DNA from 2 places in the Alkalibaculum bacchi genome. Region 1 is predicted to be linked to the other one. Evidence: riboswitches for the same ligand, from Rfam matches in the RefSeq annotation. Region 1 holds a riboswitch; the other holds the start of a gene.
What was found. A riboswitch is a leader RNA that binds a small molecule or an ion and turns the genes downstream of it on or off. The one in region 1 is predicted to bind molybdenum cofactor.
Positions count from the first base shown of each region.

Region 2: another riboswitch for molybdenum cofactor. It lies ahead of nuoE (NADH-quinone oxidoreductase subunit NuoE); the one in region 1 lies ahead of DES36_RS12030 (molybdopterin-dependent oxidoreductase).

Region 1 covers NZ_QNRX01000018.1:16,986-21,176, reverse strand. The annotation lists gene DES36_RS12040 (ECF transporter S component) at 1-17, opposite strand, end outside; gene DES36_RS12035 (molybdopterin-dependent oxidoreductase) at 31-564, opposite strand; gene DES36_RS12030 (molybdopterin-dependent oxidoreductase) at 580-1,683, opposite strand; molybdenum cofactor riboswitch at 1,742-1,860, opposite strand; gene DES36_RS12025 (nucleoside-triphosphatase) at 1,984-2,508, shown strand; gene pylSn (pyrrolysine--tRNA(Pyl) ligase small subunit) at 2,596-2,892, opposite strand; gene pylD (3-methylornithyl-N6-L-lysine dehydrogenase PylD) at 2,864-3,703, opposite strand; gene pylC (3-methylornithine--L-lysine ligase PylC) at 3,687-4,191, opposite strand, start outside.
Region 2 covers NZ_QNRX01000011.1:47,642-51,832, reverse strand. The annotation lists gene DES36_RS09210 (NADH-ubiquinone oxidoreductase-F iron-sulfur binding region domain-containing protein) at 1-1,018, opposite strand, end outside; gene nuoE (NADH-quinone oxidoreductase subunit NuoE) at 1,011-1,517, opposite strand; molybdenum cofactor riboswitch at 1,813-1,933, opposite strand; gene DES36_RS09200 (FmdE family protein) at 2,251-3,843, opposite strand.

The DNA.
Region 1 (4,191 bases):
ACTAAATTATTAAGCATAGAATTGCCTCAATTACTTAATAACTCTAATTTTAGCTAGTTGCTTAACACTATTCTTAGCTGGGTCTCCATCTATTAGAGATTGGATTGGTCCAGCTTCTTCTCCTAAAACTTCTCCGTCTACTATGTATGCTAAAATCGTTCCATCGGATTCTGCCATTTCCTTTGTATATTCAACAACATAACCATCTATAGCTTCTAATTCTAATGATGTATACTCTCCTACATTTGCATATGCTAATACATCTTTTAGTAGCATACCTGTATATTCGTTTGTTTCTTCACCTTTTTTACTAATGATCATAGCTGTTAAGTTTATCTCTTTTATTTCACCAATATTTTTTTCAGTAATTTCTATACTTTCTTCACCTGCTTCGATAGCGATTGTGAATGTTGGCTCTTGGCCTTCTGTTTCTGTTTCAGTTTGTGCGCCTGTATCTGCTGGTTTTTCTGCTTCTGTACTTGTTTTTTCTTGTTCAGAAGAACAAGCTACTAGCATAAATCCTAAAAGTGCTATCATAATTAGTGATAATATTTTCTTTTTCATTTTTTATGCTCCTTTTTATTTTATTTTTATAGATAATAAATTCTTTACAGATTTACTTTTTTCTAGGTTTTTAAAAGTAATTAATACGCTTCCATCTTCTTTGTTTATAATTCCTTGGCTTACATCATCAGATGAGATGTTTACAGAATAACCATCTATAGCAGTTAGCTCATATGCTTCTCCACTTAATCCAGTATCTTTTAATAGGTTTTCTAAGGATAGTCCATCTTCCTTGATTAGATTATCTACCTGCAAAGCTTTCTCTACAGATAAAACTGCTGTATCCCCTAGACGAAACCACAATAGATCTTTTACGGTCATACCCTTAGGCATATCAGGTGCCCCTAGCATAGGTGCATTTTCTCCTGTGGTTTTTATAAAAGCTTCACTAAATACCTGATTAGATTCACTTTTTTCAAAATCATCTGAAGCTTTTATGTATACTTCTCCACCTTTTTCCTTTATATACTTGTCCATTAAATCAGATGTCTTTATAGCTTGATCATCTGTATCACCGTAGTTAACCGTTTCTAAAGCAGTTATAGCAGAATCCAAAAAGATCAGATTGCTTAAAGTACTCTCTTCTTTTGACTCTGAAGACTTACTCGTTCCTATTAGCTGAATTTCAGACAATTGACTTACCCAGTACATGGCTCTTTCATCTGGGATGATTGTTCTAATGGGCTTTGATTCTTCGTGCAAAGGTTCTCCATCTATTTCATAGGCCAGAATAATATCTCTACTTTGTACGATATCTTTTGGAATATCAATAGAATACCCATCGGTAGCAACAAATCTCAATCCCTCTAAATCCTTAAGGGATACCTTGTGTTTTTGAAGCAACTCTTCTAAAAGCCCTCCCGTAACATTCATTTCGTTTTCTTCTCCACTAGATGAGATCGATATCACGTCTTTCGTGACTTTTTCAAGTGCTTTTATTTCATCTACAGGCACTTTAATGCCACCTTCTTGCAACCCAATTATGGTAATTGTATCGCCACCACTTTGTACTACATCCTTATTAACAGTTTTAGTCCCCTGGGTATTGCTACAAGATGCCAACAGCACCACAGAGAAGACAATAAAAATAATTATGCATTTTTTAAAATCTTTTCTCAAATAAAACCCTCCTTTTAATTAAAAAAACTCCCACCATTGAGGTAGGAGCCAAAATTCATAAAGAAAAGCTCGCTCTCCTTTCCACAATGGGAGGCATTCAGATTTCTCTTCATGCCTATCGGCACATATTCCATGGAACCTATCTTTAGGAAAATGTGCTCGGAGATTTATATATATTTATATAAACTATATCTATTAATTAAAAATTTGTCAATATATATTATATTGATATCAAAATATGTTACACTATTATATAATTTGTCTAATTACATAATGAATTCTATGATAAAGGAGATTCTCATGTACAATCTATTTTTAACTGGAAAAATCGGAATTGGAAAATCAACACTTTTAAAAAGAGCGTTAAAAGAACTCAATGTCTCTCTTGGAGGCTATACTACAGAAAGAGTTTTTGAAGGTTATTTTAGAAAATATATTATCAAATCGCTGTATGATAATAACACAACTTATACCATACTAAAAGTAGATTCTAGAGATAACTCAAAAGAACATTTTATAGATTCCTTTGAAAAAGGAGCTCTATCCATATTAGATAAAAGTCTGAAGGAAAGAAATCTTATAGTACTAGATGAATTAGGCAGTGCAGAAAATGATATGAGTCTATTTACCGATAAAGTATTTAAACTACTAGATAGCAAAAAAATAGTATTTGGGGTATTAAAAGAAAATGATTGTGATTTTTTAAATGCTATTATGGCTAGAGAGGATGTAATTGTAATTACTATTACTGAGGATAACAGGGACTATATAATAGAGGACATCATAAATATTCTAAAAAGCTGGCAAAAGCAACTAGAAGTATGAAGCCTCATAATTAATTTAACTTAATATTCTAATTTATTTATTCAAATCTCCTATTGGGATCTTCTTCCTTTTGCGTCCATTTTAGAATTACTTGAATTCAGTTTCAGAGTATTTCTCAATCTTCCAGTCAGGAATTCCGCATTTTCTACAAGTGGTCTTAAAATAACTGTTTCGAAGCCATCGAAGACTGCGACTCTTTTTAGAATTCCAAACGACAAAACTACCACCGCAATAAGTCGTGATAACAGCTCTGTTTCCTTGCTTTTCAATACTCTTAACGCTATGTAGTATCCCTGATCGAGCAGGCCATAGTTTAATTTTGTTGATTAAACTAAATAACCTCTGACTCTTTTTCTCATAGCGAGTAGTAATTTTCTTTTCCATGGCTTTCCTCCTTGCAAACACCACTAAGCATGGTGGCTACACCAAGTTCTAACAAATTATGAATAATTAACTTACACTTCTTAACTGAAAATTCATCTAATCCAAAGGGAACACCAGGAGCAGCACATATGGTTTGAGATGTAACTTGATTTTCGGTGATAATATTTGCACTTGGAGTGGCTTCTAAGATATAGTTCCAAGTTCTAGTATTCCAATGGGGCACCATTTCGACTTGTGGATACTTTTTTATATAAGTCCTAACTTTATCCATACATGGGTCGTACATTTTAACATGGGCATTTCTTTGTAGTAAATAAGTAGCACCTGCACAAGCTACAGGTCCAGCTCCTAATACTAGTACTTCTTTATTTTGTAAAGGCCCTGCTGCTACATCTAAAGCTGCAGCAAAACCTCTACCTGTTGCCTCACCATTATTCATGTATAGATTTTTTTTCAGATGAAAAGCAGTGAATGTGTTGTCATCTGCCATAAAAATAATGTCTGATTTTTGCTCATAGGCCTCTTGTATGCCCGCTACATTCTTTTGTTTTGTTACAAAGGCATTAACTCCACAACAATCTGTAAGAATAGTACAGACGATCTGAGAAAAATTTGAGATTTCTCCAAAACCTGAAGTGATGGGGATGCAAGCCACCTTCAAGTTTTTTAATTGTTCCTTACTAGCTGCATTGTTTACAGCTTTATTGCCTATTTCTAATAAGGAAAATTTAAAATTCTTTATAAAAAACTCTTCATTTTTTCTATATTGTTTTATTATGGATTGTATATCTTCGTCATTCAATCGCGTCATATTCTACCTCCATCAGCTTCTCTTCAAGTTTCTCAATAGAATGCTCTAGTTGATATTTGGCATCATTATAAGTAGGAGATGAAACAATAAGCTCTGCCACAAATCCATTATAAATTTTAGGATTGCTAATAAGTGCCTCATCAACTCCAAAATAGTCTGTTTTATGGAGTAGGGGACCAACTTGGCTCATGATGCCTTCGCCTTTTCCCCTTACTTTAGACCCCTGTAGATAGACGTGCTGCAAAATACAATATTTAGATAGGCTAGGACATATTCTATAATTGTCTATTGTATTATATAGAATCATCTCTTTTACCATATTAATACCGGTGGCAAAATAAACAGCAATAGGAGTTTGACTAGGCATACGTGCGTCAATTTCTAGCACATATAATCTATTATTCTTTTCAATGACCTCAATATCAAATATACCTTTGATCTTTAATGCTCCTGCTATTTTAGTTGCTATATTGTGAAATGCCCTCTCC
Region 2 (4,191 bases), on a different contig from region 1:
CCATTAAGTCTAGTGGAATACATCCACCTGATGGACCACCTGTTTGTACTGCCTTTAATGCTTTACCGTTTGTTACGCCACCACCGATATCGTTAACGATTTCATTTAATGGCATACCCATTGGTACTTCAACAAGTCCAGCGTTTTCTACTTTTCCTACAAGCGCAAATACTTTCGTTCCAGGTGATTTTTCTGTACCAATGCTTCTAAACCATTCTGCTCCCTTTTGGAAGATAATAGGCACACATGCAAGGGTTTCAACATTGTTTAGAATGGTAGGCTTTTGCCATAGACCTTTGTGAGAAGTTCTTGGTGGCTTCATTCTTGGCATTCCTCTGTTCCCTTGAATGGATTCCATAAGAGCTGTACCTTCACCACATACAAACGCTCCAGATCCAAGACGTAAATCAAGGTCAAAATCAAAACCAGATCCTAATATATTTTTACCTAGTAAGCCATATTCTCTCGCTTGTTCGATAGCAATGCGTAGCATTTTAACTGCTACTGGATACTCTGCTCGAACGTAGATATACCCTTGACTAGCACCAACTGCATAAGCGCCAATGGCCATTCCTTCTATAACAGCATGAGGGTCGTTTTCAAGGATATTACGATCCATGTAAGCACCTGGATCTCCCTCATCGGCGTTACAAAGGAAGTATTTTTGATTGGCTTGGATGCCATACGCCTCGTTCCACTTTCTTCCAGTAGGGAAACCTGCGCCTCCTCTTCCTCGAAGGTTTGCTTCTGTCATTAGATCAATTACATCCTTTTGCGTTTTTTCAGACAGAACTTGCTCTAATGCACGGTAACCATCAAATGCTATGTAATCATCAATATTTTTAGGATCAATTAAACCACTATTTTTTAATGCAACTCTTGTTTGCTTTTTATAGTAATCTCCAGCTAAGACAAGACGACCGTCTCTCATCTCTGCTGTGCCGTTTGCTAATAATTTTGCTTCTAATTCTGGTTTGTGAGACTCACGAATACGATGTAGTTCTTCTCTATTAATCAACGCACTCAACCTCCTGACTGTATTTCGCTATTATATCCTTAACATCAGACTTTTTAACCTTTGCATAAACGTCTTCATCAACTACAACTACTGGTGCTTTACTACAATCTCCTACACATCTACAATCTGTAATAGAGAATTGAAGATTTGGAGTCGTTTCACCACCTTTTATTCCTAAGATATTTTCAAATTCTTCTAAAATATCTTGTGCGCCTTTTACATAGCATGCCGTTCCTAGACAAATGCTAATATTGTGCTTGCCTTTAGGAATAAAGGTAAATTGAGAGTAATAAGTCGCCACGCCAAATACTTTTGATGCAGGTACGGCTAATCCACTAGCGATCATTTCCATGATTTCTTGTGGTAGATACCCAAATTTAACCTGAGCTTCTTGTAGGACTGGAATCAAAGCCCCAGGCATTTTTCTGTGTTCTAAAATAAACTCCTTAAACTCTAGGATTTTTTCTTTGTTCTTTTCAAGATCAAAGGTAAACTCCATACATACTTCCCCCTTTTGTTTTTTATATTAATTTAAGTAAATCTATAACATGATATTTTACATGCCTATGCATAAGGAATGGACTATGTACATAATATCCATATATTAATACATAAGTCAACATGTTATTTAATTAACAATTATGGCGTCAATGTACCATAAACTGAAACTAATACCATAAAGTAAAACTTTTTTTTGCCAAATAAAAAGAAAGGTAAAGGCTTGAAAGATTCACATATTGTATTTGTATACAAGAACAATACTTACTACTTGCGTACAATACGATATTCATGTGACCTTTTCAAGGTCTTCTCCTTTCCGCAATGGGAGGCGTTATCGTTTCCGATAATACCCTATAGATTCATTATTCCTAGATTTTATCCTTAGATACAATGAATTCGGAGTTTATATAATTTATAAAACTAGTATAACGTTTTTTTTTTTAAATGTCTAGCAAAATTAGAAATTTTGTCTTATATACAACTTATTTTAACTTGTACAGAGATTATTTTACAATACATTCAGTGAGGTTCTAGAGCAAGAAAGTACCTTTGGCACTTTAGCCATCAGCAATCAGCTGCCAGCTATCAGTGCTAGGATCGAGTCTCACAAGTCAAACATTCACCTACACATAAAGATAGTTTATATAATAGTTGAATTCAAAAATGAACTTTCGTAATATATAAAAAAAGCGATCAGCTGATGTTCGCTAATCGCTAATTGTATTATCATATTAAAGTAGTCGTAGTCCTCCATTACCTAGCTTTGCCAAATCCCCTCTCTTGATTTCTATATTAGCAAGTAAGCAAGGAAATATGAGATCAAAGCTAAAATGCTTATTGTAGATGCCCCCTCCTGGAATACCTACAATCTGTACATCTCCAATTTTACCTAATGCCATCATGCAACCAGGTAAAACAGGGAGCCCGTAGAGCACATCTTCTGCACCTGCCTTAATAATCCCCTCTAGAGTTACATCATCTGGATCTACGGAAAGACCAGCTGTAGCTATGATTAAATCTGCCCCAGATTGAATAAGCTCTTGTATTTTACTGCTGATTTTCTCTGGATTATCAGGGGCTATTTCTCTAGCAACAACCTGGCAGCCGTAGGTCTCCACTTTTAACTTTATAATTTCTGTGTACTTATCTTCTATTTTATTTTCATATATTTCTGTTCCAGTAATGAGAATTCCTACTTTTGCCTTTCTAAAGGGCATTACTTTTATAAGAGGTTCTTCTCCTAATATATTTATTGCTTTTAAATAGTCCTCATTAGAAATGTATAAAGGTATGGCTCTTGTGCCTGCTATGAGTTGATCTTTTTTTACAAGAGTATTATTTTTTAGTGTAGCGCAGATCACGCCAAAGGAATTGTTAAACTTACAAAGTTTATCTTCATCAAAGATAAGTATTCCATCATACTCGGCAATAAAGTTTATTTTGCCTTCTTGTGCGGCACTATTTGCCAATACACCTTGACCTTTCATGGCAGATGCAAAGCTTAATGCTACTTCATTCTCGTGTTTATACTCTTTTATAAAAGGATTATTTTCCTCTACATATAAGTAATTCTTTCCAATCATTTTAAGTTTCTCTATGTCTTCTTCCTGGATTACATGACCCTTATAAAATTCCGTTCTCTTTTCTGTCTTTGATATTTTTGCAATATCATGAAGTAAGTGAAATCCAATAGATTCTTCTACTCTTGTTTTGTTCAATGATAGAGTATCCTTTACTTTTGGATTACCATTTTCATCAATGAGATCATAAGGCAATTCTTGTGCACATCCCCTGCATATACTGCCATGTGATTTAGGATATGTTTCATCACAAATAGGGCATACTACTGTTTTCCCCATCTTTTTCTTTTTTAAATGTTTTTTATGTACTTTTGTTGGCTCTATAGAAAATAATGAAGTTCCTGCATCAATCATTTCCTTGAACAGTAACTCCGTGTCCTGTTGATCCTTTGATTTTTGTTTTAAAAACCATGTCTCTACTTCATGCCATTTTTTAAGTTGGAATCTGTCTAAAAATACTCTTATGCCAACACCTGTATACTTATCGTAAAAAACAGCTGCAAAACGACCAAAATCTAGTATCTTCAACCACCCATTCCCTACAGAGCAAGGAGTCAAAAGCTGAATAGCATCCGGTAAACAAGTTTTTGTCTCGCAGATCACATCAAACAAGATGTCTCTTGGTAAGTTTTCTATGGCAATATTCACCATAAAACCTCCCAGTAAAACACCTGGTGCTACAGTACCGTGAAAGGCCTCTATTGTATTTTTATATTCTTCATAAGTTAAATTGCCAAATTTCATATATCCACCTCTATATTTGTTTTATTAGTTTCTAGTTCTTAATCACTAGCAGAAATCGTCTTCGATGATTTCGTTGTAAGTTCTACGTAATATCACTTAGTTACCGCCAATAACTAAGAATTAAAAACCTATTAACAATAGTTGGACGATCGTTGAGTAATGGTTAAACTATTATCAAGCAATCACTTTAAAAACAAGTGGAAGAAGTATTGAATACTCCTCCACTTATTTTAAAATAGGGAAATTCTTCTTTTGAATTTAACTACTATTTAAGCTATCTTTCTACGTAGTTGAATCTTCGACCTGTAAGACTTTACCCTAGCACTAGTGGGTAATTGCTGATAGCTG